3 regions of the Streptomyces sp. NPDC051578 genome follow, and region 2 is predicted to be linked to each of the others. Evidence: predicted binding sites of a transcription regulator. Region 2 holds the regulator's gene; each other region holds the start of a gene.

Region 1 (10,442 bases), 1.6 Mb from region 2:
GAGACGAACGCGGAGGAGAAGTCCCGCAGGTCGGCGTCCACGAAGCAGACGATGTCGCCGGTGGTGGCGAGCAGCGAGCGCCACAGCACCTCGCCCTTGCCGGGCACCGCCGGGAGCCGCGGCAGGATCGCATCGCGGTGCACCACGCGCGCGCCGGCCTTCGCGGCGACCTCCGCCGTACGGTCGCTCGACCCGGAGTCGACCACGACCAGCTCGTCCACCAGGGGGAACGGCAGCCCCTCGATCAGGTCGCGGCGGATCACCTCGACGATCGCGCCGACCGTGGCCTCCTCGTCGAGCGCGGGCAGCACCACGCTGATGGTGGCTCCCGACGCGCGCTTGCGCTCCAGCAGCCGGCCGAGCGGACGGTCGTCGGCTGACCAGGAGCGGTCGGCCAGCCAGCGCTCCACCTCTTCCAGCACTTCGGGCACTCCCGGGATCGATGGGTTCGGGGCGAACGGGGCGGCGGGCGGTTTCGGGCGAAATACGATCCATCTCGCCGTTCGGACGGCTGTCTCAACCACCCGGGCCTTCGGTTACAGTCTTGAACAACGCGAAGGGCCACGGCATGCCGGGGTCCTCGCGTACAAACGCCCGGACGCGCCGCAGAGCGCGCTCCGGTGCCATACCGCTCATCCAGAGGGGCAGAGGGACACGGCCCGTTGAAGCCCCGGCAACCCTCCAGTCGGTTCTCGCGATCGCGCATACAGCGACGTCAGCGAGGTCCCCGGCTAGGGAAGGTGCCAATTCCGTCTCATGGCGAAGTGCGCCATGGGGAAGATGAGGAGAAAGGGCCTCGCCATCATGGCTGCACCATCTGTCGCCACCTCTGCCGCTTCCACCGGCACCTCCGTCGATCTCGGACCCGCCACCGGACTGTCCTGCCGCGAATGCGGAACCCGCTTCGAGCTCGGCCCGATCTTCGCCTGCGCCGAGTGTTTCGGACCGCTCGAAGTCGCATACGACCTGCCGACCGGTGACCCGGAGGCGCTGCGCGCCGCGATCGAGGCGGGCCCCGACAACATCTGGCGCTACGCGCCGCTGCTGCCCGTCCCGGCGGACGTGGCCTCCAAGCCCAGCCTGAACCCGGGCTTCACCAAGCTCGTGGACGCGGCCAACCTGGCCAAGGAGCTCGGCGTCACCGGCAAGCTCTACGTCAAGGACGACTCCGGCAACCCGACGCACTCCTTCAAGGACCGCGTCGTCGCCATCGCCGTGGAGGCCGCCCGCGCGTTCGGCTACACCACGCTCTCCTGCTCCTCCACCGGCAACCTGGCCGGCGCCGTCGGCGCCGCGGCCGCCCGGGCCGGCTTCCGTTCCTGCGTGTTCATCCCGCACGACCTGGAGCAGGGCAAGGTCGTCATGGCCGGTGTCTACGGCGGCGACCTCGTCGGTATCGAGGGCAACTACGACGACGTCAACCGCTTCTGCTCCGAGCTCATCGGCGACCCGCTGGGCGAGGGCTGGGGCTTCGTCAACGTCAACCTGCGCCCGTACTACGGCGAGGGTTCCAAGACGCTGGCCTACGAGATCTGCGAGCAGCTCGGCTGGCAGCTGCCCGACCAGATCGTGATCCCGATCGCGTCGGGCTCGCAGCTGACGAAGATCGACAAGGGCCTCCAGGAGCTGATCAGGCTCGGACTGGTCGAGGACAAGCCGTACAAGATCTTCGGCGCGCAGGCCGAGGGCTGCTCGCCCGTGTCGACGGCCTTCAAGGCCGGTCACGAGGTGGTGCGCCCGCAGAAGCCGAACACCATCGCCAAGTCCCTGGCGATCGGCAACCCGGCCGACGGCCCGTACGTCCTGGACATCGCCCGCCGCACCGGCGGTTACGTCGAGGACGTCAACGACGAGCAGGTCGTCGAGGCCATCAAGATCCTCGCGCGGGCCGAGGGCATCTTCGCCGAGACCGCGGGCGGTGTGACCGTGGGCGTGACGAAGAAGCTCATCGAGAACGGGCAGCTCGACCCCTCCCTGACCACGGTCGTCCTCAACACCGGTGACGGCCTCAAGACCCTGGAGGCGGTGGCCTCGGACAGCGGCCAGACCGCCACCATCCGCCCCAGCCTGGACGCGTTCCGCGCCGCCGGCCTGGCCTGAGGCACGACCCACCCCCACCGCTTCCGGAAAGGCAGCAGCGCCATGAGCGTCAACGTCCGCATCCCCACCATCCTGCGCACCTACACCGGCGGACAGGCCGAGGTGCCCGCCGAGGGCGCGACCCTCTCCGAGGTCATCGAGTCCCTGGAGAAGGACCACCCGGGCATCGCGGCCCGTGTCCTGGACGACCAGGGCAAGCTGCGCCGCTTCGTGAACGTCTACGTCAACGACGACGACGTGCGCTTCGAGGGCGGCCTGCAGACGCCGACGCCGGCCGGCGCCGGAGTCTCGATCATCCCCGCCGTGGCCGGCGGCTGCTGACGCCCGGTTCCCCGGTCGCAGTCACGTGTAGTCACACCTGAATTACCCCCTCCGCTAAAAGTGGAGGGGGTAATTCTGCTTGGTTGGGCGCGGTAGAGTTGGGGAAGTCCCCTCCGCTGTTCTTGCCCGCCGCATATGAGCGGGCCGCCGGAGGGTTGACATTGAGTCAACATGCGCGTCTGGTATGGGCCTTTGGTGACGGATGTCGGGCCCGAGTTGCCCGGGAATATGCCTACTTTTCACGTGATTTCCGTATTCCTTCTTGTCCAGAATTCTCGTCGGAATGACCTGTTGCAGACAGCACCGGTGCGGATACATTCAGCCGCGGTCGAGGCGTTCCGGCGCAAGTTCTGACCCGGGTCCGCGAAGTGCGGTCCTGCGCAAGGGCCAGTAATAGGGGAGTTAGGCATGGCTCAGGGCACCGTCAAGTGGTTCAACGCGGAGAAGGGCTACGGCTTCATCGCGGTCGACGGTGGTGCGGATGTGTTCGTCCACTACAGCGCCATCCAGATGGACGGGTACCGCACCCTTGAAGAGGGTCAGCGGGTCGAGTTCGAGATCTCGCAGGGCCAGAAGGGTCCTCAGGCGGACATGGTCAAGCTCGCACTCGGCTGACCCGGCGCGATCGACCACCGACGCAACAGGTCTTCAGACGCCCTGCGTCCTTGAGGCGTCAGGCGCACGAGGGGCCCACATCCCGGACAGGGGATGTGGGCCCCTCGTGCGTCCCCGGCCGGGTCTTGGCCCGGCGTTGCCGAAGCCGCTTGCACTCGACGGGGTCGAGTGCTAATCATTGGCGTTAGCACTCTCCAGGTGAGAGTGCTACTGAAACGAGGACCGGGTCGGTGAGGCCCGAGGGTCCGGCGGGAAGGAACCGCCGGGCTCGCAGGCCGTCCGTCGCGGGCGCGGACGCGGTCCAGGAGCAATCCACCCCAGTCCTGGAGGACCACTTCAGATGGCCAAGATCATTTCGTTCAACGAGGAGGCCCGGCGCGGTCTCGAGCGTGGCATGAACCAGCTCGCCGACGCCGTCAAGGTCACCCTTGGCCCCAAGGGTCGCAACGTCGTCCTTGAGAAGAAGTGGGGCGCCCCCACGATCACCAACGATGGTGTGTCCATCGCCAAGGAGATCGAGCTCGAGGACCCGTACGAGAAGATCGGCGCCGAGCTGGTCAAGGAAGTCGCCAAGAAGACGGACGACGTCGCGGGCGACGGTACGACCACCGCCACCGTGCTGGCCCAGGCGCTCGTCCGCGAGGGCCTGCGCAACGTGGCCGCCGGCGCCAACCCGATGGCCCTCAAGCGTGGTATCGAGAAGGCCGTCGAGGCCGTCTCCGCCGCCCTGCTCGCGCAGGCCAAGGATGTCGAGACCAAGGAGCAGATCGCTTCGACGGCCTCCATCTCCGCCGCCGACACCCAGATCGGCGAGCTCATCGCCGAGGCCATGGACAAGGTCGGCAAGGAAGGCGTCATCACCGTCGAGGAGTCCCAGACCTTCGGTCTGGAGCTCGAGCTCACCGAGGGCATGCGCTTCGACAAGGGCTACATCTCGGCGTACTTCGCCACCGACATGGAGCGTATGGAGGCGTCGCTCGACGACCCGTACATCCTGATCGTCAACTCCAAGATCGGCTCGGTCAAGGACCTGCTGCCGCTCCTGGAGAAGGTCATGCAGTCCGGCAAGCCGCTGCTGATCATCGCCGAGGACGTCGAGGGCGAGGCCCTGTCGACCCTGGTCGTCAACAAGATCCGCGGCACCTTCAAGTCCGTCGCCGTCAAGGCCCCGGGCTTCGGCGACCGCCGCAAGGCCATGCTCGGTGACATCGCCATCCTCACGGGCGGCACCGTCATCTCCGAGGAGGTCGGCCTCAAGCTGGAGAACGCCGGTCTCGACCTGCTCGGCCGCGCCCGCAAGGTCGTCATCACCAAGGACGAGACGACCATCGTCGACGGCGCCGGTGACAGCGACCAGGTCCAGGGCCGCGTCAACCAGATCCGCGCCGAGATCGAGAACTCCGACTCGGACTACGACCGCGAGAAGCTCCAGGAGCGCCTCGCGAAGCTGGCCGGCGGCGTGGCCGTCATCAAGGCCGGTGCCGCGACCGAGGTCGAGCTCAAGGAGCGCAAGCACCGCATCGAGGACGCCGTCCGCAACGCGAAGGCGGCCGTCGAAGAGGGCATCGTCGCCGGTGGTGGCGTGGCCCTGCTCCAGGCCTCCTCGGTCTTCGAGAAGCTGGAGCTCACCGGTGACGAGGCGACCGGCGCCAACGCCGTGAAGCTCGCGCTGGAGGCCCCGCTCAAGCAGATCGCCGTCAACGGTGGTCTCGAAGGCGGCGTCGTCGTCGAGAAGGTGCGCAACCTCCCGATCGGCCACGGTCTGAACGCCGCGACCGGCGAGTACGTCGACATGATCGCCGAGGGCATCATCGACCCGGCGAAGGTCACGCGCTCCGCGCTGCAGAACGCCGCGTCCATCGCCGCGCTGTTCCTGACCACCGAGGCCGTCATCGCCGACAAGCCCGAGAAGGCCGGCGCCGGCGCGCCGGGCGGCATGCCGGGCGGCGACATGGACTTCTGATCGGCCCCGGCTGATCGGCAGTCCGCACCACGCTCCACGTTCCGAGGGCGGCACCCCCCACCGGGGGTGCCGCCCTCGGGCGTTCCCGGCCGCGCCCGCGCCCGCGCCCTCGTCCGCCCGCGCCCTCGTCGTCCGCGCCCCCGCCGCGTACGTCCTTGCCCGGCACTCGGGACGCGACCGCATCCTGCGGGCCGGTCTGGTTGACTCGGGGTATGAGCGAGAGCAGCGGAGCCGGCGGGCCCTTCGTGAAGATCTGCGGGCTGCGGACCGGGCGGGACGTCGAGGCGGCCGTGGAGGCCGGGGCGGATGCCGTGGGGTTCGTCTTCGCCGCGGGAAGTCCCCGGACCGTCGACGCCGCCACCGTGCGGGGCCTCGTCGGGCGAGTGCCGGCGGGGGTGCTCACCGTCGGGGTGTTCCGCGGGCAGTCCGTGGAGGAGGTGCGGCGGCTGACGCAGGAGAGCGGGGTGCGCTCCGTACAGCTCCACGGCGACGAGGGCCCCGAGTACTACGAGGAACTGCGCGCGCAGGGGCGGACGCTGATCCGCGCCACCGCCACCGCCGTCGCCGCCGCCGGGGAGTACGGCGAGGACCTGCTGCTGCTCGACGCCCCCGACCCCGGCTCCGGCAAGCCGTGGAACTGGGGCTCCGAGGAGTTCACCGCGCCCCGCGGCCGCTGGCTGCTGGCCGGGGGCCTCGACCCCGCCAACGTCCGGGCGGCGCTGGAGGCCACCGGCGCCTGGGGCGTGGACGTCTCCAGCGGCGTCGAGCGGGAGCGCGGGGTGAAGTCACCGGAGCTCATCCGCGCGTTCCTGGCGGCAGCGCGCGACCGCAGTCGCTGAACGCAACCGCCCGGCTACGCTGGGCGATGAATCCGGCATGGCTCGCTCCGCCTGCGGGCAGACACTCTGCATGACCACGGATCTGCTCGGCTGGCTGGGACGCCTGACCTCCCGCCTCGCCCCGGGAGGCGGTGGCGGAGCGGCGGTTCCCGGGCCCCGCCGCGCCCCCGTCTTCACCGCCGACTTCGCCTCCCCCACCCAATGGGTGGCCGGCCGTTCCTGGGCGTATCCCGACGGCGGCCCCGTCAACCCCGGCGACAACAAACTCGACTACCTGGTGGAAGACCCCGCGTACAGCCGCAGCGGTGTCTTCCGCGCCACCCGCCGCCCCGACGGCAACTGGGATACCGGCCTGCTCACCACCGAGGGCAGCGACGAGGGCTTCATGGTGCGTACCGGCGACGTGCTGGAGGCCCGGGTGCGGCTCCCCGCGGAGCTGGGGGCCTGGCCCGCGATCTGGACCTGGCGGGACGGCGGTCAGGAGATCGACGTCTTCGAGTACCACCCCGACAACCCCGACCTGCTCGAACTCTCCAACCACGTCCGCGAGGCACACCGCTACCACCGCGACCCCTCGGTCCGGCCGGGCGCCTGGGTCGACCTGCGCGTGGAGTTCGGGCGGAAATCGGTCGTCTGGTGGGTCAACGGCGCCCGCGTCTTCTCCGACCGCAGGGGCGTCGGCCGCGGCTGGCGCGCGTACCTCATCGTCAACCTGTCGGTGTGCGCGGGCAATTACCACCCGGCGCCGGAGCCGGAGGTCGCCGAGATGTCCTACGAGGTCTCCGAGCTGCGCGTGTACCGGGACGGTACGTAGTACCGCACCGCCTCAGCGGCCGGGCGGGGGGTCGTCCTCGGGCCGGAGGGCGGTGCGGACGCCGGTGACGACCACGGTCACCAGGCAGAGGGCGATGACGGTCTCGGCCCACAGGAATGCGAACCAGTCCAGCACGCAGCCGATCGGCGGCGTTCCGGGGGCGGTGTTGCGGAACGCCGAGAGGGCGAACAGGGTGGCGGCCATCCAGGCGAGGGCGGGCCAGACCAGGCCCTTGCCGCGGGTCGCCAGGTACCAGGCGCCGAGGAGCACGGACGCCGCGAGCGCCCACATCACCACCATCATGAAGACCGCGAACAGGAGCACGCTGCCCGACCGGGACAGCCTCAGCGCCAGGGCGGCCTCCTGCCGGGAGGGCGCCCGCCGGGCGGAGGCGGAGAAGAGCGTGTCGTTGTTGGAGAACAGCAGGCGCACGGGCACCTGCTTGCCGCCCAGCTGCGCCCGGAACCCGATCGCCGTGTCGTAGGTGTCGAACGGGTAGTCGCTGATCGACCCGCCCGTGAGCGCGACCTGCGTGTCCGTGGTCGCGAGCCGCTCGTGCGCCTTGAACTCCAGGTCTTCGCGGGTGGCCCCGGAGGTCTGGAGGCTGAGATCGGCCACCGGCGCCGCCCCCTCCGCCTCGCCGAGGGCCCCGCGCGGGGTGACCCACAGGCGCAGCACCAGCTCCCGGGCCTTGGCGTCGACGCTTTGGACGACGGCCTCCACGTCCACCCGGTCGGCGGCCGAGGATCCGACGGTGTGGACCGCGTCGACGGCCTGCCGCTCGGTGAACTGCAGCCAGGAGCCCACGCCCACCGCCACCACGATCAGGACCGCGACGGGCAGCAGCACCGGCAGGATCGACGCCCCGGAGCGGCGGCCGGCAGGCGGGTCCCGGGGCGGGTCCCGGGGCGGGTCCGAGGGCGGGTCGGGAGGCGGGTCCGAGGCGGGGGGCATGGTGGCTCCGACGAGGTGGGGAGGGGCGTCCCATCGTGTCGGCGGGCCCTGGGCCGAGGCCGTGACCACTCCGCGTGCACCCGAACGCTTCACCCGGTAGCGTCGAAAGCGCGCGCATTTCCGGCCATGACGTTCCCAACGAACCACCGCGGCCCGGTCCCGTCAGCGGCCGCCGATGTCGGCGAAGGAACGAGACCACATGCCACAGCACACCCTGCACGCGGTGACCGCCGCGGCCGCTCTGGCCTGCCTGGCAGCGCTCGGCCCCGTACCGACCGGCCCCGCGGGAGCATCCGCCCGCGCCACCGGAACGCCCGGCACGGCCGCCCCGACGCCCGGCACCGTGGCCCCCCGGTTCGTGCCCGGCGCCTGTCCGAAGCCGCCCGAGCCCATCGAGGCGCTGCGCACGGCGCGGTGCGGTTTCCTGGAGGTCCCCGAGAACCGCTCCCGCCCCGGCGGCCGGACCATCGAGCTGGCCGTGGCGCGCATCGCGGCGGCCGAACCGGCGAAGCCCGCACAGGACCCCGTGGTGTTCATGGCGGGCGGCCCCGGCGCCGACACCTTCGACGACATCCCCTTCCTCATCGACTCCGGCCTGAACAAGGGCCGCGAGCTGATCGTCATGGCCCAGCGCGGCAACCTCTACGACCGGCCGAACCTCGCCTGCCCGGAGGTCGACCGGTTCAACGCGCGGGCCGTGGGCCTGGGCTACGACTCACAGCAGGCAGAGCAGGTCATGCTGAAAGCGGTGAAGGACTGCCGCGCCCGCCTGACGGCCGGCGGCGTCGACCTGAGCGCCTACAACAGCACCGAGAACGCCGCGGACTTCGCCGACCTGCGCACGGCGCTGGGCATCCCCCGGTGGAACGTCTACGGGTACTCCTACGGCAGCAACCTGGCCCTCACCTACCTGCGCCTGCACCCCGAGGGGATCCGCGCGGTGGCGATCGACTCGGTCGCACCTCCCCGGTTCGTGACCCTGCCGTGGGCGTGGGGCAGCACCGCCGAGGGCATCCGCACCATCTTCGAGGCGTGCGCGGCACAGCCCGCCTGCAAGGACCGCTACCCGGACCTCCCCCGCACGCTGACGGAGCAGGTGCGCAAGCTGGAGACCCACCCCCTGACGCTGGACGTCACGCCGCCGAACGGCGGCAAGCCGGTCAAGACCGTCCTCGACGGGGGCGCGCTGCTGAACCTGATCGTCGCCTTCACCCCCCGCCCCAAGGACATCCCGGCGGCGCTGGACGAGCTCAGCCGCGGAAACCCGGAGCGCTTCGCCAAGGCCCGCGCGGCCGGCTCGGTCCAACACGCCGGCGTGTTCGCGCACGGCCTGACGAACTCGATCGCGTGCAGTGAATGGGCGCCGGGCCACTCGGAGCGCGACGTCCTCGACGCGGGCCGCAAGGCCTTCCCCGGATGGCCCGACTCCGTCCTGGCCCAGGCGCCGCAGCTGCCCTTCCAGTACCCGGTGTGCGGGATCTGGGACGTTCCCGACCGCGCGAAGATCCAGCGGGTGCCCACGGTCAGCCCGGTCCCGGCGCTCGTCATCTCCGGCACCTTCGACGTGAAGACCGGGGCGAGCTGGGCGAAGGGCGTGGCCCGCGACCTGTCCCGCTCGACCGCCGTACAGGTCCCCGGGATCGGCCACTGGGTGGTCCCGCAGTCGCCCTGCGCGCAGCGCGTGCTGGCGTCGTTCTTCGCCCGCCCGACCGCTCCCGACACCTCGTGCGTGGACGGTCTCGAACCCGAACCGTTCACGATCATCCCGAAGTAACCGGGAGGGCAGATGACACGCCATCACGCGCCTCGGCGGAGCACCGTGCGCATAGCGGCCGGTCTCCTCGTCGGCGGCCTGCTCGCAGCGCCCGCCCATGCCCAGTCCCGCACCGGCGCCGGCCCGAGCCCCAGCCCCGGGGCGCCGATCGGCACGGCCGCCCGCACGGTGGGCGACGCCCGCTACGCACCGGGCCCCTGCCCCAGGACACCGGAACCGATCGAGGCGCTCAAGGGAGCCCGCTGCGGAACCCTCACCGTCCCGGAGAACCGCGCCGAGCCGAAGGGCAAGACGATCAGGCTCGGTGTCGCGATCGTCCCCGCCAAGTCGGCCACACCGAAACCCGACCCCATCGTGTGGCTGGCGGGCGGCCCCGGCGACGACGCGGTCGGCGAAGCGAAGATGGCGATCGACGGCGGCCTGAACCGCGACCGCGACGTGATCTTCATGTCGCAGCGCGGTACGTACTCGGCCGAGCCGAACGTCCTGTGCCCCAACATCGACGAGTTCAACGCGAAAGCCGTCGGCCTCGTCTACGACGCGCCGTCCACCGAGCGCCTGCACGTCGCGGCCACGAAGGCCTGCCGCGACCGGCTGGCGGCCCGCGGCATCGACCTCGGCGCCTACAACGACACCGAGAGCGCCGCCGACTACGAGGACCTGCGCAACGCGCTCGGCGTCCCGCAGTGGAACCTGTACGGCATCTCCTACGGCACCCACCTGGCACTGGTCTCCATGCGCCTGCACCCGGCCGGCCTCCGCTCGGTGGGCATCGATGGCATCCTGCCGCCGTCCAAGGGCGGCTCGGCCCTGACCTGGAGCAGCGCCCGGCAGGGCATCGACGGCCTGTTCAAGGCGTGTGCCGACCAGCCCGCCTGCAACAAGCGCTACCCGAACCTGCCGGCCACCTTCGAGAGGCTCGTCCGCGACCTCGAAGCCAAGCCGGTCACGACCACCGTCACGCTCCCCGGGACCGACAAGCCGGTGAAGGTCGTACTGGACGGCGGGGCGCTGGTGACCTGGATGACCTCCGCCACCCACGTGGCGCCCCAGGTCCCGATC
Region 2 (10,442 bases):
TCGAAGCCGAGGCGGGTCAGGAACATCTTCATCTGCTCGGCGGTCGTGTTCTGCGCCTCGTCCAGCACGACGAAGGCGTCGTTGAGGGTGCGGCCGCGCATGTACGCCAGCGGCGCGACCTCGATGGTGCCCGCCGCCATCAGGCGGGGGATCGAGTCCGGGTCGAGCATGTCGTGCAGGGCGTCGTACAGCGGGCGCAGGTACGGGTCGATCTTGTCGAACAGGGTGCCCGGCAGGAAGCCGAGGCGCTCGCCCGCTTCGACGGCGGGGCGGGTCAGGATGATCCGGCTGACCTGCTTGGACTGCAGGGCCTGGACCGCCTTGGCCATGGCGAGGTAGGTCTTGCCGGTACCGGCGGGGCCGATGCCGAAGACGATGGTGTTCTTGTCGATGGCGTCGACGTAGCGCTTCTGGTTGAGCGTCTTGGGACGGATGGTCCGGCCGCGGCTGGAGAGGATGTTCTGGGTGAGCACCTCCGCGGGGGTCTCGTCGTGGCCGCTCTCGCCGCCGTTGCCCTTGCCGTTCGCCTTGAGCATGGCGATCGAGCGTTCCACTGCGTCCTCCGTCATCGACTGCCCGGTGCGGAGCACCAGCATCATCTCGTCGAACAGGCGCTGGATCAGGGCGACTTCCACCGCGTCGCCGATCGCGCTGACCTGATTGCCCCGAACATGGATGTCGGCCTTCGGGAAGGCGTTCTCGATGACGCGCAGCAAGGCGTCACCAGAGCCCAGCACGGTCACCATCGGGTGCGTGGCCGGTACGGTGAAGTGGGCTCGCGCCTGCCCCGGCGCTGGGGTACGGGCTGTCGGTGTCTGAGTCATGGGCCGGCACTGTGGCCTGCGCATACCTCCCACTGAGGGGTCGCGCCGATCGTCGACCTCCGGACTACCAAGGGTACGACTCCCCGGCGCCATCCCCGAGGGCTTTTCCGGGCCGTACGAGCGTCTCCCCGGCCGGCGGCTACACGGTGGGCCGGAAGCCGATGGTGGGGACGGCGCGGCGGCGGGGGCCCGGCGGCGCGCCCGGGGGGACCAGGGCGTCCAGGAAGGCGTACCGCTCCCGCAGGTCCGCCGGGGCCGCGCGCCACCAGTGGGAGACCTCCGGCCAGCCCGGGGCCGACAGGGAGCCGCCGAACTCCTGCACCGACAGGGCGGCCGTGAGCCCGGCGAAGGCCAGCCGGTCCGCCAGCGGCCAGCCCGCCAGGGTGCCCGTCACGAAGCCGGCCACGAACACGTCGCCGGCTCCGGTGGGGTCCAGGGCGTCCACCATGATCCCGGGGACCTCCGCCGTCTCCCCCGTGCGGCCGTCCACCGCGCAGGAGCCGTCCGCACCCATGGTCACCACCGCCACCGGCACCTTCTCCGCCAGGGCCCGGGCCGCCGCGCGGGGGCATTCGGTCCGGGTGTAGCGCATGGCTTCGCCCGCGTTCGGCAGGAAGGCCTCGCAGTGCTCCAGGTCCGCCAGGGCCCCGAGGTCCCAGCGGCCGCTCTCGTCCCACCCCACGTCCGCGAAGACCCGCGAACCCTGCTGGGCGGCCTGGGCGATCCACTCCTCGCCGCCGCCCGGGCCCAGCGAGGCCACGGCGGCCCGGGTGCGCGGCGGGCACTGGGGGAAGCGGCCGGGTCCCGTCGGGAGGGGGGCCTCGTGGCCGTGGGAGACCATCGTGCGCTCGCCCTCGTACGCCATGGAGACGGTGACGGGGCTGTGCCAGCCGGGGATCCTGCGGGACATCGACAGGTCGATGCCCTCGCCCTGCTCCAGCGCGTCCCAGCAGTACTCGCCGTAGTGGTCGTCGCCGAAGGCCGCGGCGAGCGAGGTGCGCAGGCCGAGCCGGGCCAGTGCCGCGGCCATGTTGGCGACCCCGCCGGGACTGGAGCCCATGCCGCGGGCCCAGGACTCCGTGCCGCGGACGGGGGCCGAGTCCAGGCCGGTGAAGATGATGTCGAGGAAGACCGTGCCGGTGAGGAAGACGTCGCAGCCCGGTTCTTGGGGATCGCGCACCGGGCCGAGCGGGTCCAGTCTCGCTTCGGGGCTGGTACGGCTTTCCCGATTGGTCACGATGCGCTCCCCTTCCGTGCGTGTGCGGCCGCGATGTGGACGGCTCGCGCCCGGGCCTGCGGCGGACAGTCGTCGTCGGTGCCCGAGCGCGGACGAACCAGAACCCAGTGTGACGTACGTCACCACATGAGCGCTCGGATCCGGCCGTAGCCGAGCGGGCTCGACAGGCCCTAGGCGCGCCTGGGCAGGGCGACCCGTACGAGGTCCGCGGCGATCGTCAGCTCGCCCTCGAACCCGGCCGCGCGCGCCTGCCGCTCGAACTCGGCGGGGTCGGAGTAGCGCTGCGAGAAGTGCGTCAGCACCAGGTGCCGGACCCCCGCGTCCCTGGCCACCCGGGCCGCCTGTCCGGCGGTGAGGTGGCCGTGGTCGGTGGCCAGCGCCACGTCCTCGTCCAGGAACGTCGACTCGATCACCAGCATGTCGCAGTCCTCGGCGAGCGCGTCCACGCCCGCGCACAGCCGGGTGTCCATCACGAAGGCGAAACGCTGTCCCCGCCGGTGCTCGCTGACCTCGTCCAGCGTGACGCCGCCCAGGCTCCCCTCGCGCTGGAGCCGGCCCACGTCCGGCCCCTTGATCCCGTGCCGCGCCAGCAGCTGCGGCACCATCCGGCGCCCGTCGGGCTCGGTGATCCGGTAGCCGAACGACTCCACCGGGTGCGAGAGCCGCCGGGCCTCCAGCGTGTACGGGGGCCCCTGCGCCAGCGTCCCGTCCCCCGCCACCGGCTCCTCGCGCAGCGCCACGGTCTCCCGGTAGGCGGTGGCGTAGCGGAGCCGGTCGAAGAACTTCTGCCCGGAGGCCGGGTAGTGCGCGGTGACGGGGTGCGGGACCTGGTCGAGGTTGATCCGCTGGATCACCCCGGCGAGACCGAGGCTGTGGTCACCGTGAAAGTGGGTGACGCAGATCCGGTTGATGTCGTGCGCGGCGACCCCGGCGCGCAGCATCTGGCGCTGGGTGCCCTCGCCCGGGTCGAAGAGGATGCCCTCGCCGTCCCAGCGCAGCAGGTAGCCGTTGTGGTTACGGGCCCGGGTGGGGACCTGGCTGGCGGTCCCCAGGACCACGAACTCGCGTACGGACACCGGTTATCCGGGGGGCCACTGGAGGCCGCGGCCGCCGAGGACGTGCGCGTGGGCGTGCCAGACGGTCTGGCCCGCCCCGGCGCCGGTGTTGAACACGATCCGGTAGCCGTGGTCGGCGACCTTCTCGTCGGCGGCGATCTGCCCGGCCTCACGGAGCACGTCGGCGGCGGTCTCCGGCTCGGCGGCGGCGAGCGAGGCGGCGTCGGGGTAGTGCGCCTTGGGGATCACGAGGACGTGCGTGGGCGCCTGCGGGTTTATGTCCCGGAAGGCGACGGTCGTCTCGGACTCGCGGACGATCGTCGCCGGGATCTTCCCCTCCACGATCTTGCAGAACAGGCAGTCCGCCTGCGGTTCCCCGGCCATTGCTGCGCCTCTCGTGACGTTGATCGGTCGGGGCATCGTAACCGGCGTCGTGATCCCCCGGCTCATGACCTGCTCGACCGCCTCCGGGCGGGCGGCCTCAGGACCAGCGGCCCGTGCGGGCCAGCAGGACCGCCGTCGCGGCCGTACCGGCGGTGGAGGTGCGCAGCACCGAGGCGCCCAGGCGGTACGGGTGGGCCCCGGCCGCCGCGAAGGCGGCGAGTTCCTCCGGCGAGACCCCGCCCTCGGGGCCGACCACCAGGACGATGGAGCCCTCGGTGGGCAGCTCGGCCGTGGCCAGCGCGCCCGAAGGGGTGTCGCGGTCCTCGTGCAGGACCACGGCCAGGTCGGCTTCGGCGAGCAGCGCCGCCACCTGCTTCGTGGACAGGGCTTCCGCGACCTCCGGGAACCGCACCCGGCGGGACTGCTTGCCCGCCTCCCGGGCGGTGGCGCGCCACTTGGCCAGGGATTTGGCGCCCCGTTCGCCGCGCCACTGGGTGATGCAGCGCGAGGCCTGCCAGGGGACGATGGCGTCCACGCCGGTCTCCGTCATGGTCTCGACGGCGAGCTCGCCGCGGTCGCCCTTGGGCAGGGCCTGCACGACGGTGATCCGGACGGCCGGTTCGGGCTCCTCCTGGACGGACTCCAGGTCCATGACGACGAGGCGGTCCTTGCCCTCGGTGGCCTTGACGACGCCCTCCGACCAGTGGCCGCGCCCGTCGGTGAGGACCACGTCCTCACCGGGGTTCAGCCTTTTCACGGAGACCGCGTGACGGCCCTCCGGGCCGTCCAGCACGAACTCCGGCCCCGCGGGGACCTTGTCGACCACGAACACCGGGGCCGTCATGACGCTCTCCTCATCTGCATGACCTTCAACGCACTCTGTGCCTCGACGAGTTCCGCCGCCAGCACCTCCACCAGTTCCCCCGCCGGCAGCGGCCGCGCCAGCCGGTGGCCCTGCCCCGCCCACAGCGCCATGCCCTGCGGATCCCCGGCGGCGGCCGCCGCCTTGCGCAGTCCCGAGGTCAGGTGGTGGACCTGCGGGTAGGCCGCCGGGGCGTACGGGCCGTGCTCGCGCATGAAGCGGTTGACCAGACCCCGGGCGGGCCTGCCGGAGAAGGCCCGGGTGAGTTCCGTGTGCGGGAACAGCGGGTTGGTCAGCGCCCTCTTGTGCAGGGGGTCGGCGCCGGACTCCGGGCAGGGCAGGAAGGCCGTGCCGAGCTGGACGGCCGCGGCGCCCGCCGCGAGCAGCGCCGCGATCTGCGCGCCGCGCATCACCCCGCCCGCCGCGACGATCGGCAGGGCCACCGCTTCCCGTACCGCCGCGACGAGGACCAGCAGGCCTACGCCCGCCGTGCCGTCGACCTCCGGGTCGTCACGGTGGGTGCCCTGGTGGCCGCCCGCTTCGACGCCCTGGACGCAGACCGCGTCGGCGCCCGCGGCCTCGGCGGTGCGGGCCTCCTCGACGCCGGTCACGGTGACGACGGTGTACGTCCCCGCCTCCCGCAGCCGGGTGAGGACCGCGGCCGGGGGGCAGCCGAAGGTGAAGGACACCACCGGGACGGGGTCTTCGAGCAGGATGGCGAGTTTGGCGTCGTAGCCGTCGTCGCAGCTGCCGACGATGTCGTCCGCCGCCAGGGACACCTCGTACCAGGTCGCCTCGCCGGCCAGCTGCCCCCGGTACGTCTCGACGGCCGCCGGGTCGACGTAGCCGGTCTGCGGCATGAGCAGGTTGACGCCGAAGGGGCGCCGGGTGAGCGCGCGCAGCCGCTTGATCTCCTGGTACATCCCGTCGGCGGTCTTGTAGCCGCCGGCCAGGAAACCGAGCCCGCCCGCCTCGCACACGGCGGCGGCGAGCGGCGGACAGGAGGCACCGCCCGCCATGGGGGCCTGCACGATCGGGTAGGGGGAGAGACCGTTCGGCGCGGTGGACATGCCCTGCATCGTGCCACGTCCGGCGCACCGGGCCGAATCACCGCATTCGCCTGGCATAGTCCGCTTCCCGGCGCGGGCCCGGGAAGGCCGCGAGCCCGGCCGGGGTGTTCCCCGGGCCGGGCTCGTACGCGGTGCGGCGGGCCGGTCAGCGGCCGTTGAACGCGTCCTTGAGGCGGCTGAACAGACCCTGCTGGCCCGGCGCGAACTGGCCCATCGGCCGCTCCTCGCCACGCAGCTTCGCCAGCTGGCGCAGCAGCTCCTCCTGCTGGGCGTCCAGCTTGCCCGGGGTGGTGACCTCGACGTGGACGATCAGGTCGCCCCGGCCGCCGCCGCGCAGGTGCGTGACGCCGCGGCCGTGCAGCGGGATGGCCTGACCGGATCCGGTGCCGGGCCGGATGTCGATCTCCTCCAGCCCGTCCAGCGTCTCCAGCGGGCACTTGGTGCCCAGGGCCGCCGCCGTCATGGGGATGGTGACCGTGCAGTGCAGGTCGTCCCCGCGCCGCTGGAAGGTCGGGTGCGCCAGCTCGTGGATCTCCACGTACAGGTCGCCGGCGGGGCCGCCGCCGGGGCCGACCTCACCCTCCCCGGCCAGCTGGATCCGGGTGCCGTTCTCGACACCGGCCGGGATCTTGACGGTGAGGCTGCGGCGGGAGCGCACCCGGCCGTCGCCCGCGCACTCGGGGCACGGGGTCGGGACGACGGTGCCGAAGCCCTGGCACTGCGGGCAGGGCCGCGAGGTCATGACCTGGCCCAGGAAGGACCGGGTGACCTGCGAGACCTCGCCGCGGCCGCGGCACATGTCACACGTCTGCGCGGAGGTGCCGGGGGCGGCGCCCTCACCGGAGCAGGTGGTGCAGACGACGGCCGTGTCGACCTGGATCTCCTTGGTCGTCCCGAAGGCCGCCTCGTCCAGCTCCAGGTCCAGGCGGATCATGGCGTCCTGGCCGCGGCGCGTGCGCGAGCGCGGTCCGCGCTGCGAGGCCTGGCCGAAGAAGGCGTCCATGATGTCGGAGAAGTTGCCGAAGCCGCCCGCCCCGAAGCCGCCCGCGCCGCCGCCACCGCCCGAGGAGGACAGCGGGTCGCCGCCGAGGTCGTAGACCTGCTTCTTCTGCGGGTCCGAGAGGACCTCGTAGGCCGCGTTGATCTCCTTGAAGCGCTCCTGCGTCTTCGGGTCCGGATTCACATCCGGGTGGAGTTCACGCGCCAGGCGACGGAAAGCCTTCTTGATCTCGTCCTGCGATGCGTCGCGGCGCACGCCGAGAACGGCGTAGTAGTCCGTGGCCACTTACGACTCCGCCAGGATCTGTCCGACGTAACGTGCCACTGCGCGTACCGCTCCCATCGTTCCGGGGTAGTCCATGCGGGTCGGTCCGACCACGCCGAGTTTGGCGACTGTTTCGCCGCCCGAACCGTAACCGACCGAGACGACGGACGTGGAGTTCAGTCCCTCGTAGGCATTCTCATGCCCGATCTTCACGGCGACCCCCGACTCACTGGCCTCGCCCAGCAGCTTGAGGAGCACGACCTGCTCCTCCAGCGCTTCCAGCACCGGCCTGATCGTCAGGGGGAAGTCATGTCCGAAGCGCGTGAGGTTGGCGGTACCGCCGATCATCAGCCGTTCCTCCGCCTCCTCCACCAGCGTCTCCCTCAAGGTCGCGAGGACGGCCTTGACCGTCGCCCGGTCCTCGGCCTCGAAGGACTCCGGGAGGTCTTGCACGAGCGGCGGTACGTCGGTGAACCGACGGCCGACGACCCGGCTGTTCAGGCGCGCCCGCAAGTCGGCGAGCGAGGTCTCCGCGAACGGGGTCTGGCAGTCGACGAGCCGCTGCTCGACCCGCCCGGTGTCGGTGATCAGTACGAGCATCAGGCGCGCGGGCGCCAGGGAGAGCAGCTCCACGTGCCGGACGGTGGAGCGGGTCAGGCTCGGGTACTGGACGACGGCGACCTGCCGGGTGAGCTGCGCGAGCAGCCGTACGGTGCGCCCCACGACGTCGTCGAGGTCGACGGCGCCGTCGAGGAAGTTCTGGATGGCCCGGCGCTCGGGCGTCGACAGCGGTTTGACCCCCGCCAGCTTGTCGACGAAGAGCCGGTAGCCCTTGTCGGTGGGGATGCGGCCGGCGCTGGTGTGGGGCTGGGCGATGTAGCCCTCTTCCTCCAGCAGGGCCATGTCGTTGCGTACCGTCGCCGGGGAGACGCCGAGCCGGTGGCGCTCGGTGAGCGCCTTGGAGCCGACCGGCTCCTCCGTCCCCACGTAGTCCTGGACGATGGCGCGCAATACTTCGAGCCTGCGTTCGCTGAGCACTCGTGCACACCTCCAGTGCGGTGGGTCGTCGCTGCGGTCGTTTTTCGGCCGGCCCGGGACGGGCCGCTGGCACTCTGCGCTTCCGAGTGCCAGACATCCCCCGGCCAGTGTACGGCCGGGTAGTACGCCGCGGGCAAGGGCGGCCCGCCAGGGTAGCGTCCCCGCATGGACGTACGTTGGGAAGAGGCGGGCTGGGAACGGCTGACCGGGCGGTCCGGAAGGCGCCGACTGCCGGTGTGGGACTGCACGGTGGGGCTGGTGGTGGGCGATGAGTCGGTGCTTCTGGTCGACCCCGGCTCCTGCGTCCGCGAAGGCACGGCGCTGCGGGCGGAGGCGGAGCGGCTGACCGGTCGCCACGTGACCCATATCGCATTCACGCACGGACATTTCGACCACGTCCTCGGCGGCTCCGCCTTCCCGGAGGCGGAGTTCTACGGCGCGGTCGGCCTGGACACGCACCTCGCGCTGGACCGCGACGAGCTGCGGCAGGACGCGGTCCGGCAGGGACTGGAGCCGGTGGAGGCCGCCGAAGCGGCACGGGCGCTACCGCTGCCCCGGCACCTGGTGTCGGGCGAATGGACGCTGGAGCTGGGCGGGGTGCAGGTGCTGCTGGCGAACGTCGGGCCGGGGCACACCCGGCACGACCTGGCGGTCTTCGTGCCCGGCGAGCGCGAGGTCGTCTTCTGCGGCGACCTCGTGGAGGAGTCGGGCGAACCCCAGGCGGGCCCGGACGCGGTGCCGGCGCGGTGGCCTGCGGCGCTGGACCGGCTGCTCTCGCTCGGCGGGGACGACGCGCTGTACGTGCCGGGTCACGGAGCGGTGGTGGACGCGGGCTTCGTGCGTGGGCAACGCGCCACACTGGCGGGCCGGTTCGGCGTGTCGGACGCGTGAGCGCGGGCTCTTGCGTACCGTCGGCCGGATGCGTGAGTACTCCCCCGATCTGACCCCGCAGTGGAAACGCGCCAAGGCCGTGCCCCAGGTGGCGGCCGACCCCGGCCTGGTGGTGGAGGTGGCGGGCACCGACTTCTGCGGCGCGGTGGTGGGCTGCGAGGCGGGCACGGTGACCCTGGAGGACCGCTTCGGCAAGCGCCGCGCGTTCCCGCTGGAGCCGCGCGGGTTCCTCCTGGACGGCGCGGTGGTCACCCTGACCCGCCCGGCCCGCGCGGCGGCGGTGCCCACGCGGACGGCGTCGGGCTCGGTGGCCGTCCCCGGGGCGCGGGCCCGGGTGGCGCGGGCGGGGCGGATCTACGTCGAGGGCCGCCACGACGCGGAGCTGGTGGAGCGGGTCTGGGGCGACGACCTGCGGATCGAGGGGGTGGTCGTGGAGTACCTGGAGGGCATCGACGACCTCCCCGCCATCGTGGCGGACTTCGCCCCGGCGCCGGACGCCCGCCTGGGCGTGCTGGTCGACCACCTGGTGCCGGGTACGAAGGAGTCCCGCATCGCGGCGTCGGTGACGTCCCCGCACGTGCTGGTGGTGGGCCACCCGTACGTGGACGTCTGGCAGGCGGTGAAGCCGTCGGCCCTGGGCATCCCGGCCTGGCCGGTGATCCCGCCGGGCCAGGACTGGAAGACGGGCATCTGCCGCGCGCTCGGCTGGCCCCCGAACACGGGCGCGGCCTGGCAGCACATCCTGTCCCGCGTCACGTCCTACAAGGACCTCGACCCCACCCTCCTGGGCGCGGTGGAACACCTCATCGACCACGTCACGGCCCCGGCCGGCGCTTGATGCGCGGGCCGGGCAAACCCAGCCCCGCCGACGCGAGGCGCAGGCCGGGCAATCCAGCCCCGCCGACGTGAGGCGCAGGCCGGGCAATCCAGCCCCGCCGACGTGAGGCGCAGGCCGGGCACAACCAGCCCCGCCGACGCGAGGCGCGGGCCGGGCACAACCAGCCCCGCCGACGCGAGGCGCGGGCCGGGCACAACCAGCCCCGCCGGCGTTTGAAGCGCGGGGTCCGGGGCGGAGTCCCGGAAAGCCCGGCGCAGCCGGGGCCGCGCAGCGCGAGGGCGCCGCACCCGGCAAGCCCGCCGGGCGACCCCGCACCCCGCCGCCCAGCGTCAGCCGCCCCGCGTCAGTCGACCAGGTCCCGGACCACCGCGTCGGCCAGGAGCCGCCCGCGCAGCGTCAGCACGGCCCGCCCGGCCTCGTACGGCCCCGGCTCCAGCAGCCCGTCCGCCAGGGCCCGCCGGGACGCCTCCCACCCCGCCTCCGCGAGCAGCGACAACGGCACGCCGTCCACCAGCCTCAGCTCCAGCAGGATCCGCTCCACCCGCCGGTCCTGCGGCGACAGCAGCTCCCGCCCCGCCCCGGGCGACCGCCCCTGCGCCAGGGCGGCCGCGTACGCGCCCGGGTGCTTCACGTTCCACCACCGCACCCCGCCCACGTGCGAGTGCGCGCCCGGCCCCGCGCCCCACCAGTCCGCGCCGCGCCAGTACAGCTCGTTGTGCAGGCACCGCCCGGCCTCCGAGGTGGCCCAGTTGGACACCTCGTACCAGTGGTACCCCGCCTCCGCCATCACCGCGTCGGCGATCAGGTACCGGTCGGCGTGCACGTCGTCGTCCGTCATCGGGACCTCGCCGCGCCGGATCCGGCGAGCCAGCTGCGTGCCTTCCTCCACGATCAGCGCGTAGGCGCTGATGTGGTCGGGGCCCGCCCCGAGCGCCGCGGACAGCGACGCCCGCCAGTCCTCGTCCGTCTCCCCGGGCGT
Region 3 (10,442 bases), on a different contig from region 2:
GCCCCCGACGAGTGGGTGACGGCGGCGACCGAGAGCGGGCAGGCGTACTTCCTCTTCGCCACCACCGCCTGGCCCGAGGCCGTCCCGGGCCGGCCGGTGAGCCCCGAGGTGCTCCAGGCGTTCGCGGGCAACGAGGCCGTGCTGACCGGCAGCGCCCACTGCGTCATCACGGTGCAGAGCCTGCGCCGGTAGCCCGGCGCCCCCTTCTCCGGCCGCCGGGCCCCCAGCCCGCCCGGCGGCCGGTACCCGCCGACCGCTCGCGAACCGGCCCTGGTCAGGGCTGGTCGAAGGCGAACCGGAGCGAGCGGACCCGGTTGTCGAAGCTGGAGCCCGCCAGATCGGGCAGGCCCGCCGCGCGCAGCCCCACCGGCCGGGTCAGCAGTTCCCGGAACAGCGCCTTCATCTCCACCCGGGCCAGATGCGCACCCAGGCAGAAGTGCGGGCCGCCGCCACCGAACCCCAGGTGCGGGTTGGGCGAGCGGGTGATGTCGAAGGCGTCCGGGTCGGGGAACACCGCCTCGTCACGGTTGGCCGAGGCGTAGTACAGCACCACCTTGTCCCCCGGCCGGAACAGGTGGCCGCCCAGCCGGTGTTCGGCGTTCACCGTCCGGCGGAACTGGATGATCGGCGTCGAGTGGCGGATCATCTCGTCCACTGCCCCGTCGGCGTACGTCTCGAAATCGCCGAGCAGCAGCTCCCGTTGGCCCGGGAAGTCGGTGAGCAGGGTCAGGCCGTGGGTGATGGCGTTGCGGGTGGTCTCCACCCCGGCCACCATCAGCAGCGAGAAGAACGCGCCCAGCTGCCGCGCCCCGAGCGCCTGGCCGTCCACGTTCGCGCAGACCAGCGCGGAGATCAGGTCGTCCTGCGGGTTCCTGCGCCGCTCCCGCCCGATGCCCGCGACCATCCGCTGCATCCGGGCCAGCGCCCGCAGGCCCCGCCCGGGCATCCGCAGCCGCGCCGCCAGGCCGCGCTCGACCCCGATGTTCTCGGAGGCGTGGTTGACCCGGTCGGCGATCTCCGGCCGATAGTGCTCCGGGATGCCCATCATGTTGCAGATGACCTCCAGGGGCAGCCGGGAAGCCACCGCCGAGACGAACTCGTCGGGCCGGTGCGCCAGTACGTCGTCCACGATCCGCGCGGCCACCGCGTGGATGTCGGCCTCGGCGGCGGCCAGCAGCCGGGGCGTGAAGGCGCGCTGCACGATCTTCCGCAACTGCGCGTGGTCCGGCCCGTCCAGATTGACCATGGAGTCCCCGAACAGCGCCCGCACCCAGCGGGCCGGTTCCGGGGTGGTGACCCCGGGCGCGCTCGCGAACACCTTCGGCAGCCGGCTCGCCTCCTGCACGTCCGCGTGCCGCACGAGCGCCCAGTGGCCGCGGCCCCGGCCCTCGGGCACGAACACCGGGGCGTCGAGCGCCCGCAGCCGGGCGAAGGCGGCCAGGCGGTCCTCGGGGGGCAGTTGCCAGAAGGACGGATCGGCCAGCTCCTGCCCGGGCCGGTCCGCGTACCGCTGTGCCGGGACTGTCATGGCCCGCACCTTCTTCCTCGTCGTCGGCGCAGTCGCCGTGCCGCCCCCGACCGTCTGTACTCACGCACCAGAACGCGTCCGCTCGGCCAAGGTCACGCCCACCGCCACCGAGGCCGCCATGACCAGGCCGGACCACAGCACCGCGTACTCCCCGCTCCAGGAGCAGGCCAGGATCGCCAGCGCGGAGAGCGGCAGCAGCAGCTGCTGGGCCCTCGTGCGCTTGAAGTGGCGGGCGTGCAGGAACCAGACGGCCGCCAGGTACAGGGCGGTGGGTACCGTGACCGTCAGGTTCGCCGCCAGCTGTGAGATGTGGGCCTTGCCCACCGCCTGCTCGACCGCCACCTCCATCCCGGCTCCGACGGCGGCCGCCGCACCGAGGATCACGTAGTGCCCGTAACCCCACGGGATCGCCTGCCGGTTGTCGGACAGCCGCTCGTGCGCGGGGACCGCGAAGTAGATCCACCAGGCGGCGAAGACGATCAGCAGGCCGCCGGCCGCGATCGGCAGCAGCACGCCCAGCGCCTCCTGCTCGTCGAGGGCGGACTGCACGGCGACGGTGCTCGCCGAAACCGTCTCGCCGAGGACGATCAGTGTGAACAGGCCGTACCGCTCCACGATGTGGTGTGGGTGCCAGGTCGTCTGGTGACGCCGCTCGGCGATCACCGGGACGGAGAGTTCGGCCGCCACCAGCACGAGGAACAGCCAGCGCCGCGCACCCGCGGGAGCCGCGAGCAGGGCGATCCAACCCGCCTGGCACACCACCAGGCCGGCGGCGTAGACCAGCGCCGAGCGCCGGGCCGGGCCGCTCTCGCCCGCGGCGGCCCGCAACCACTGCGCCGTCAGCGCGATGCGCATCACCACGTAGCCGAGGACCGCCACGGTCCAGTCCTGGCTGTCGAAGGCGCGGGGCACCCCGGCCGCGTAGATCAGCACGCCGGCGATCTGCACGAGGGTCGCCACCCGGTACGGGATGTCGTCGCAGTCGTAGGCGGAGGCGAACCAGGAGAAGTTGAGCCAGGCCCAGAACACCCCGAAGAAGACGAAGAGGTAGCCGGTGATACCGGCGCCGATGTGCCCCTCGGCCAGTGCGTGGACCAGCCGCGCCCCGGCCTGGGCGACCGCGACGACGAAGCAGAGGTCGAAGAACAGCTCCAGCGGCGTCGCGGTCCGGTGCGCCTCGTCCGGGCGCCGGGCGGTCATAGGTACGTAGATCATGGCGCCCAGGACAGCAGCCGTGGGCCGGCCGGCACCCGAGGCGCGCGGACCCTCGGCGAAACGGGGTACCGCGCGCCGGCCCGCCGCGTCTGACGGTGCGCGCCGGTGGTTCCACGCCGCCAAGGGGGCGGGGGCCGGCGGCCGGCCGGTGGCTCGGGCGGGAGCGGCCGTACCCTGGGGGCATGAGCAGCGCCCCCGCCTCCGACCGCCAGGACCCCGCTGACCCGTCGGGCTCCCCCACGACCGGGCCCGGGGCCGCAGCCCCCACCGCGGCGGCGAAGCCGAAGCCGAAGCCGAAGCCCAAGCTCGACTTCGGTGACCCCCTGGACCAGCAGTCCTCGGACGACACGGACCGCGGCTGGGGCGAGCGGCCCCCCGCCGGCGGCAGCGCGGCCGACCTGGCCCGCTTCCTCGACGAGAAGCCCCCGCACCACGTCTGAGCGCCGGGGCTCAGATGGAGCCGTCGCGCCCCTGGCCGTAGCCCGGTGCCTGGCCGTAGCCCGGTCCCTGGGCGCCCTGGACGCCGGCCGGGCCGGAGCCCGTCCGCTGGGCGACCAGGTTGTCGCGGATCTCCTTGAGGACCTCCAGCTCGGTGATCTCCATGGTCTCCTGCACGCCTTCCCGGGCCTTGCGCCGCTCCTCCATCCTGGCCAGGTACTTCGCCATCGGCAGCACCATCAGGAAGTAGACGACCGCCGCGGTGATCAGGAAGGTCAGCGTGGCGTTCAGCACCGAACCCCACATGATGTTCACCCCGGTGGGGTCCCCCTTCGCGTCGACGCCGCACGGGGCCTTGAGGCAGGACGAGTAGACGTCCAGGTTCTTCGTGCCGAAGGCGCCCACCAGCGGACTGATGATCCCCTTCACCACGGAGTTCACGATGTTGGTGAACGCGGCGCCGATGACCACGGCCACCGCCAGGTCGACGACGTTGCCGCGCATCAGGAAGGCCTTGAAGCCCGCCAGGACGCTCTCGTTCTTCTTGCTCACGACTGAGCCTCATCTCGCATCTGCGGAACCATTCGCGGAACCGTCTACGGAACACGGAGCCAACGGTTGCGCAAACTACGGCAGCCGGGGCCCCGCCTGTCCAATCGAAGCCCGCCCCAAGACGGTGTGACGGGTCACCTGTCCGATTCAGCACAACGTCACCGCCAGCCGTGCCACACTGCCGGCGCCGACCAGGGCCCGCGCGGTCTCCCGGGGCACGGACAGGACCACCAGGGCCCCGCCGTCGCCCGGCGTCTTCTCCGGCTCCGGCACACGCGCGACCCGAGCCGCGGCCGCCACCACCCGGGGCGGCCCCGCGCGCTCCGCCGCCACCACGTCCACCCGGTCCCCGGGCCGCAGCAGCCGTACCGTCGCCGCGTCCGCGATGCGCACGGGGGCCGACACCATCCGCACCGCCGCGGGCGGTGGTGGTGCCTGCGGCGGCCCGGCCCCGCGGGAGGCCCGCGCCTGCGTCCCGCCGACCGCCAGCGCGGCCGCGGCCACGGCCAGCCCGGCCGCCCCGGCCCGCCGCCGGCGTCGCAGGGCGCGCCCGAGCCGGTCCCCGCCGCGCCCCACCCGCAGCGGCGGGAAGAGCGGTACGGCGCGCGCGCCGGAGCCCGCAGGAGAAGAGCAGGGGAGAGAGGAGAGCTGGGAGGAAGAGGAGAGCTGGGAGGAAGAGGAGAGCTGGGAGGAAGAGGAGAGCTGGGGGTAAGGGAACGCGGACATGCTGGACACCACCTGGCTGTGAGTTCGGTGTCCGGACCCGGCGTCCGGACCCCCCTCACGATCCGCCCCGACGCCCGATCCCGCTCACGCCTGTGGACGGTCCCCAGGTTGTGGACAACTGCGTCACCCCCCGGGGTGAACGCGGTGCGCTACGGCAGCTCGATGCCCAGGTCCCAGCCGTCGTGCGCGTGCGTGCAGAGGCAATCCCGGGACTCCGTCGGCGGCAGGGCCGCCACCGCGTCGAACAGGACCTCGCGCAGCCGCCCGACGTTCTCGCCGAACACCCGCAGCACCTCCGTGTGGGAGACGCCCTCGCCCGTCTCGGCGCCCGCGTCCAGGTCCGTCACCAGGGCCATCGACGTGTAGCACAGGCCCAGCTCCCGTGCGAGGACCGCCTCCGGGTGCCCGGTCATGCCGACCACCGACCACCCCATGGCCGCGTGGAAGAGCGACTCCGCGCGCGTCGAGAACCGGGGGCCCTCCACCACGACCATCGTGCCGCCGTCCACCGGCTCCCAGCCCCGCCCGCGCGCCGCGCCCATCGCCGCCGCCCGGCCGATCGGGCAGTACGGGTCGGCGAAGGTGGTGTGCACGACGTTGGGTACCGATCCGTCCGGCAGCGGCTCCCCGTCGAAGAAGGTCTGCGCGCGGGACTTCGTACGGTCCACCAGCTGGTCCGGCACCAGCAGCGTGCCCGGCCCGTACTCGGCCCGCAGGCCCCCGACCGCGCACGGCCCCAGCACCTGGCGCACGCCGACCGAGCGCAGCGCCCACAGGTTGGCCCGGTAGTTGATCTTGTGCGGAGGGACGGTGTGGCTGCGCCCGTGCCGCGGCAGGAACGCCACCGACCGGCCGGCCAGCTCGCCCAGGTACAGGGAGTCGCTGGGGGGCCCGTACGGGGTCTCCACCTGTATTTCGGAGACGTCCTCCAGGAAGGAGTAGAACCCCGAGCCGCCGATGACACCGATCTCTGCGTTCGCCATACGGTCACCCTAAGGGCTCTCCCGTCCTGCCCCGGCGGGCGCCTCGGCCGGGCACGCGCAAGGCCCCGCCGCCCAGGTGAGGGCGGCGGGGCCTTGCGGAAAAACGGACGGCTCAGGCGGCCGAGGTGGAGCTGCTGCTCGTGGTCGACGAGGACGAGGACGACGACGCGGCGGCCGGGGCGGCGGCGGTCGACGTCGTGGACGAAGCCGGCTTCGAAGCGGGCGTGCTGCTCGACGACGCACCACGGCTGTCGTTCCGGTAGAAACCGGAGCCCTTGAAGACGATGCCGACCGCAGAGAACACCTTCTTCAGGCGTCCGTCGCAGTTCGGGCACACGGTCAGTGCGTCATCGGTGAACTTCTGCACGGCCTCAAGGCCCTCACCGCACTCGGTGCACTGGTACTGGTAGGTCGGCACGAATTTCCTCCTGGCACTCTCACTCAATGAGTGCTAACGACGCTCCATGGTGACGTATTCCGGCGGAACAGTCCACCGATCTCGGCCGCGCGGTGACCGACACCACCCTCAGACGGTGCTGAGGTCCCGCTGCCGGTCCCGGTTATCCCGGGCCTGCGGGGTCTGCGAAGAGCTGACGATCCGGCCGCCCGCCTTCGGCGCGAGCCGCGCCCGCAGGGACAGCAGCGTGACCAGTGCCAGCGCCGTGGCGGCCGCCGGCACGAGGAACCCGTACGAGGACCCGTGCGCGTCCGTCAGACGGCCGGCCACGATCACGGCGACGGCCTGCCCGAAGGCGACCGCACCGGTCAGCCAGGTGAAGGCCTCGGTGCGGGCGTTCGCCGGGATCAGCGCCTCGATCATCGTGTAGCCGGTGATCAGGGCCGGGGCGATGCACAGACCGACGAGCAGGCCGATGGCGGCCAGCACCAGCATCGAGTCGGCGGTCCACAGCAGCGACGCGGCGGCGGTCAGCCCGATGTAGCCGAACAGCAGCCGGCGGCGCGGGCCGATCTTCCAGGCGATGGCGCCGCAGGCGATTCCGGCGAGCATGTTGCCCGCCGCGAAGACGCCGTACAGCAGGCCGTTCGCACCCGGGTTGCCCATCTCGCTGGAGAACGCGGCCATCGAGACCTGCATGCCGCCGAAGACGGCGCCGATCCCGAGGAAGGCGACGATCAGGACGCGCAGGCCCGGGAAGGACAGGGCCGAGGCCCGCTTGCCGCCGGTGGCGGCCTGGGCGTGCCCCTTGGGCTGGGTCGCGCGCTGGGCGGCGAAGAGCAGGCCGCCGAGCAGCGAGAGCGTGGCTTCGGTGATGAGGCCGGCCGAGGGGTGCAGGCCGGTGCACAGCGCGGTCGCGAGGACCGGGCCGACGACGAAGGTGAACTCGTCGGTGACGGACTCGAACGCGGCGGCGGTCGGCAGCAGCGGCGAGCCCTCCAGCTTGGCGGCCCAGCGGGCCCGGACCATCGGGCCGACCTGCGGCACCGAGGCGCCGGCCGGGATCGCGGCGGCCGCGAGGGCGAGGACGGGGGCGCCGAGCAGCGCGAGTGCCACCAGGGCGCTCACGGCGGCGGCGTGGACGAGCACGACCGGCAGCAGGACGGCGCTCTGGCCGTGCTTGTCGGTCAGGTTGCCCATCAGGGGGGCGCACAGCGCCATGGAGATGCCGGTGACGGCGGAGACGATGCCGGCGTCGGCGTAGGAGCCGGTGGTGTGCTGGACGAGCAGCAGGATGCTGATGGTCAGCATGCCGAACGGCAGGCGGGCGGCGAAGCCCGGGAGCAGGAAGCCGAGGGCGCCCGGAGTGCGCAGGAGCTGTCCGTAGCCGGGGCGGGCGGACGATTCGGTCGTGACCGCGGATGTCACGGCCTTGCCTTTCCGCTGCCTGGTAGAACTCCCCGTCTGCGGACGGTGCGTCACCTTGTGGGCGAGTCGCACCCGTACATGTGGGAGCCCCGAGAGCTGTCCTCTTGCGCAGAACCGAGTGATACCTGGGCGCCCACTGCGGGGGCCACGGCCGCTTTGCGGTCGCGCCAGCTCTGCGTCAGGCAGAGTTGGTTCGTTCTGGTGTGCCTTTATCGTACAGGCAGAGCGCCGCTTACGCCCTGTGATTCCGACGACAAGCAATGGGTTCACCTGCGATTAACTGGAAGTTCGCATTCCGCATGCCCCCAAAACAGGGCAGAGGGGCCCACGGAACCGCGAAATCACAGATTTAGAACGTTGCTCTAACGCTCCGCGCAGGCGATCGCGCAGGTGGTCGCCCAGGCCATCCGCGCCTCTTCCGGCCGTTCGCAGCCCCGCCTCAAGACCCGTTCGAGCCCGTCCCCAGCCACCCCGCGAGCTTGCCGCCCCGGGCGACCGCCCGCAGCCGCGCCTCCGCGGCGTCCCGGACCTGGTCCGTGGCCACCACCAGCAGCTCGTCCTGCCGGCGCAGCACCGTCGACGGCGCCGGTACGAAGCTCTTCCCGTCCCGGACCACCAGCGTCACCGACGCCCCTGCCGGGAGCCGCAGCTCGCCGACCTCCACGCCGTGCATCCGTGACGCCGGCGGTATGGCGAAGGACAGCAGGTGCCCGCGCAGCTTCTCCAGCGGCGCCGACTCGATGCCGAGGTCCGCCGCCGCCTCGTCCGTGTCGCCGAGCTTGAGCTTGCGGGCCAGCCACGGCAGGGTCGGGCCCTGGACCAGCGTGTAGACGACGACGAGCACGAAGACGATGTTGAAGACCCGGTCGCTGCCTTCGATCCCGGTCACCATCGGGATGGTGGCCAGGATGACGGGCACGGCGCCGCGCAGGCCCGCCCACGACATCAGGGCCTGTTCGGGCCAGGGGATCCGGAAGGGCAGCAGGCTGATGAAGACCTCCAGCGGCCGCGCCACCATCGTCAGCACCAGTCCGATGATCACCGCAGGCCAGAAGTCCCCCGCCAGCTCGTGCGGGGTCACCAGCAGGCCGAGCAGGACGAACATGCCGATCTGGGCGATCCAGCCGAGCCCGTCCGCGAACCCCCGGGTGGCGGGCCAGTGCGGCAGCTTCGCGTTCCCGAGGACCATCGCCGCCAGGTACACCGCGAGGAAGCCGGAGCCGTGCGCCATCGCGCCGGCCGCGTACGCGGTGATGGCGATGGCCATCACGGCGATCGGGTAGAGGCCCGAGGCGGGCAGAGCCACGTGCCGCAGGCCGTAGGCGCCCAGGAAGCCCACCGTCAGGCCGATGGCGATGCCGATGGCCAGTTCCAGCGCGATCTTGCCGAGCAGGACGTACCACTCGTCCACCGGGCCGACGGTCGCGAAGGACACCACCAGGATGACCACCGGGGCGTCGTTGAAGCCGGATTCCGCTTCCAGCACACCCGTCACGCGGGACGGCAGCGGCACCTTGCGCAGCACCGAGAAGACGGCCGCGGCGTCGGTCGAGGAGACGACCGCGCCGATCAGCAGGGCCTGGCGCCACTCCAGCCCGACCAGGTAGTGCGCCCCCGCCGCCGTGACCCCCACGCTGACCGCCACCCCGACGAGGGAGAGCGAGACCGCCGCCGGCAGGGCCGGTCTGATCTCTTTCCACTTGGTGCCCAGACCACCCTCGGCGAGGATCACGACGAGTGCGGCGTAGCCGATGACCTGGGTCAGCTCGGCGTTGTCGAACACGACGTTGCCTATGCCGTCCTGGCCTATCGCTATGCCTATGCCGAGGTAGATGAGCAGGCTGGGCAGACCGCTGCGCGAGGAGACGCGTACCGCCGCTACCGCGACGAGCAGCACGAGCGAGCAGACCAGCAGGAGCTCATTGAGCATGTGGACAGTCAGCGGGCGGCCCTTTCCCTCCATGTGCCCTGACGGATCGTTCCTCCGGAGGCACGTGCGACAAGTACTTCGTTACCTTACCTAATCTTTGACGGAGTCTTTACTCGACAACCACATTGTGAAACGCCCGCCCGCCCCTGTCCTACGGACCTCGACCCCTGGCGGATCATCGAGGGCGGTCCTGCGCCTATGGTGGCTTCCAGCAATCCCAGGACCACCCTGCCCCTCTAAGGACAGCGATGCCCGCCAACTCATCCGGCCCTTCCGTCAAGAAGAAGGGACGACGCGCACGTCTGATCGTGCTCGTCATGGTCCTGGCGCTCTTGGCGGGACTCGGCTACGGGGCGTACTGGAGCGTCGACGGCGTCCGTGCCTCCTATCCCCAGACCACCGGCTCCCTCAAGCTGCCCGGCCTCACCGGGACCGTCGAGGTCAAACGCGACGAGCACGGGATCCCGCAGCTCTACGCCGACAACGACGAGGACCTCTTCCGCGCGCAGGGCTTCGTCCACGCGCAGGACCGCTTCTGGGAGATGGACGTCCGCCGCCACATGACCTCCGGGCGGCTCTCCGAGATGTTCGGCTCCGGCCAGGTCGAGACCGACGCCTTCCTGCGCACGCTGGGCTGGCGCCAGGTCGCGCAGACCGAGTACGACACCAAGCTCTCACCGGAGACCAAGAAGTACCTCCAGGCGTACGCCGACGGGGTCAACGCCTACCTCAAGGGGAAGTCCGGCAAGGACCTCTCCGTGGAGCACGCGGCCCTCAAGCTGACCGGCGACTACACGCCGGAGCAGTGGACGCCGGTGGACTCGGTGGCCTGGCTCAAGGCGATGGCCTGGGACCTGCGCGGCAACATGCAGGACGAGATCGACCGTTCGCTGATGGCCGGCAAGCTCACGCCGCAGCAGATCGACGACCTCTACCCGCAGTACCCCTTCGACCGGAACAAGCCGATCGTCGAGGGCGGCGCCGTCTCCGGCGGCAAGTACGTCCCCCAGGGCACGGCGTCCGCGGGCTCGACGGGCACGGGCACCGGTACGGGCTCCACCGGAACGGCAACCGGCACCGGCACGGGCACCGGAACCGGCTCCCAGGCCGGCCCGAACGGCGGCATCACCACCGGCCTCGCCGACAACGCCTCCGCCCAGGGCGCGAGCGTCGGCCTGCGCACCCAGCTGTCCTCCCTGGCCAAGACCCTGGACGAGATCCCGGCCATCCTCGGCCCCAACGGCA

What was found. Region 2 encodes HrcA, which represses chaperone genes, less so after heat shock. Its sites were predicted from a motif close to TTNGCACTCNGNNNNNCNGAGTGCNAA; they were not measured.
Region 1: groL (chaperonin GroEL) is a predicted target of HrcA. The motif match lies at 3,185-3,211, and genes of this name have one in related genera.
Region 3: ACIA6C_RS25815 (FmdB family zinc ribbon protein) is a predicted target of HrcA. The motif match lies at 5,871-5,897, and genes of this name have one in related genera.

The regions. Positions count from the first base shown of each region.
Region 1 is NZ_JBITDH010000001.1:2,296,504-2,306,945, reverse strand. It holds gene ACIA6C_RS10470 (glucosyl-3-phosphoglycerate synthase) at 1-422, opposite strand, end outside; SAM riboswitch class I at 630-787, shown strand; gene thrC (threonine synthase) at 805-2,100, shown strand; gene ACIA6C_RS10460 (MoaD/ThiS family protein) at 2,143-2,421, shown strand; gene ACIA6C_RS10455 (cold-shock protein) at 2,830-3,036, shown strand; gene groL (chaperonin GroEL) at 3,377-4,999, shown strand; gene ACIA6C_RS10445 (phosphoribosylanthranilate isomerase) at 5,212-5,838, shown strand; gene ACIA6C_RS10440 (beta-glucanase) at 5,909-6,652, shown strand; gene ACIA6C_RS10435 (DUF4436 family protein) at 6,665-7,507, opposite strand; gene ACIA6C_RS10430 (alpha/beta fold hydrolase) at 7,806-9,380, shown strand; gene ACIA6C_RS10425 (alpha/beta hydrolase) at 9,393-10,442, shown strand, end outside.
Region 2 is NZ_JBITDH010000001.1:685,320-695,761, forward strand. It holds gene ACIA6C_RS03120 (PhoH family protein) at 1-824, opposite strand, end outside; gene ACIA6C_RS03125 (carbohydrate kinase family protein) at 964-2,061, opposite strand; gene ACIA6C_RS03130 (ribonuclease Z) at 2,232-3,137, opposite strand; gene ACIA6C_RS03135 (histidine triad nucleotide-binding protein) at 3,141-3,500, opposite strand; gene ACIA6C_RS03140 (16S rRNA (uracil(1498)-N(3))-methyltransferase) at 3,598-4,344, opposite strand; gene ACIA6C_RS03145 (nitronate monooxygenase) at 4,341-5,432, opposite strand; gene dnaJ (molecular chaperone DnaJ) at 5,578-6,717, opposite strand; gene hrcA (heat-inducible transcriptional repressor HrcA) at 6,718-7,734, opposite strand; gene ACIA6C_RS03160 (MBL fold metallo-hydrolase) at 7,900-8,625, shown strand; gene ACIA6C_RS03165 (DUF3097 domain-containing protein) at 8,654-9,463, shown strand; gene hemW (radical SAM family heme chaperone HemW) at 9,807-10,442, opposite strand, start outside.
Region 3 is NZ_JBITDH010000007.1:116,220-126,661, forward strand. It holds gene ACIA6C_RS25780 (DUF5949 family protein) at 1-192, shown strand, start outside; gene ACIA6C_RS25785 (cytochrome P450) at 275-1,528, opposite strand; gene ACIA6C_RS25790 (low temperature requirement protein A) at 1,589-2,743, opposite strand; gene ACIA6C_RS25795 (hypothetical protein) at 2,926-3,183, shown strand; gene mscL (large conductance mechanosensitive channel protein MscL) at 3,194-3,733, opposite strand; gene ACIA6C_RS25805 (hypothetical protein) at 3,881-4,459, opposite strand; gene ACIA6C_RS25810 (S-methyl-5'-thioadenosine phosphorylase) at 4,609-5,442, opposite strand; gene ACIA6C_RS25815 (FmdB family zinc ribbon protein) at 5,555-5,860, opposite strand; gene ACIA6C_RS25820 (MFS transporter) at 5,969-7,267, opposite strand; gene ACIA6C_RS25825 (potassium/proton antiporter) at 7,707-9,197, opposite strand; gene ACIA6C_RS25830 (penicillin acylase family protein) at 9,446-10,442, shown strand, end outside.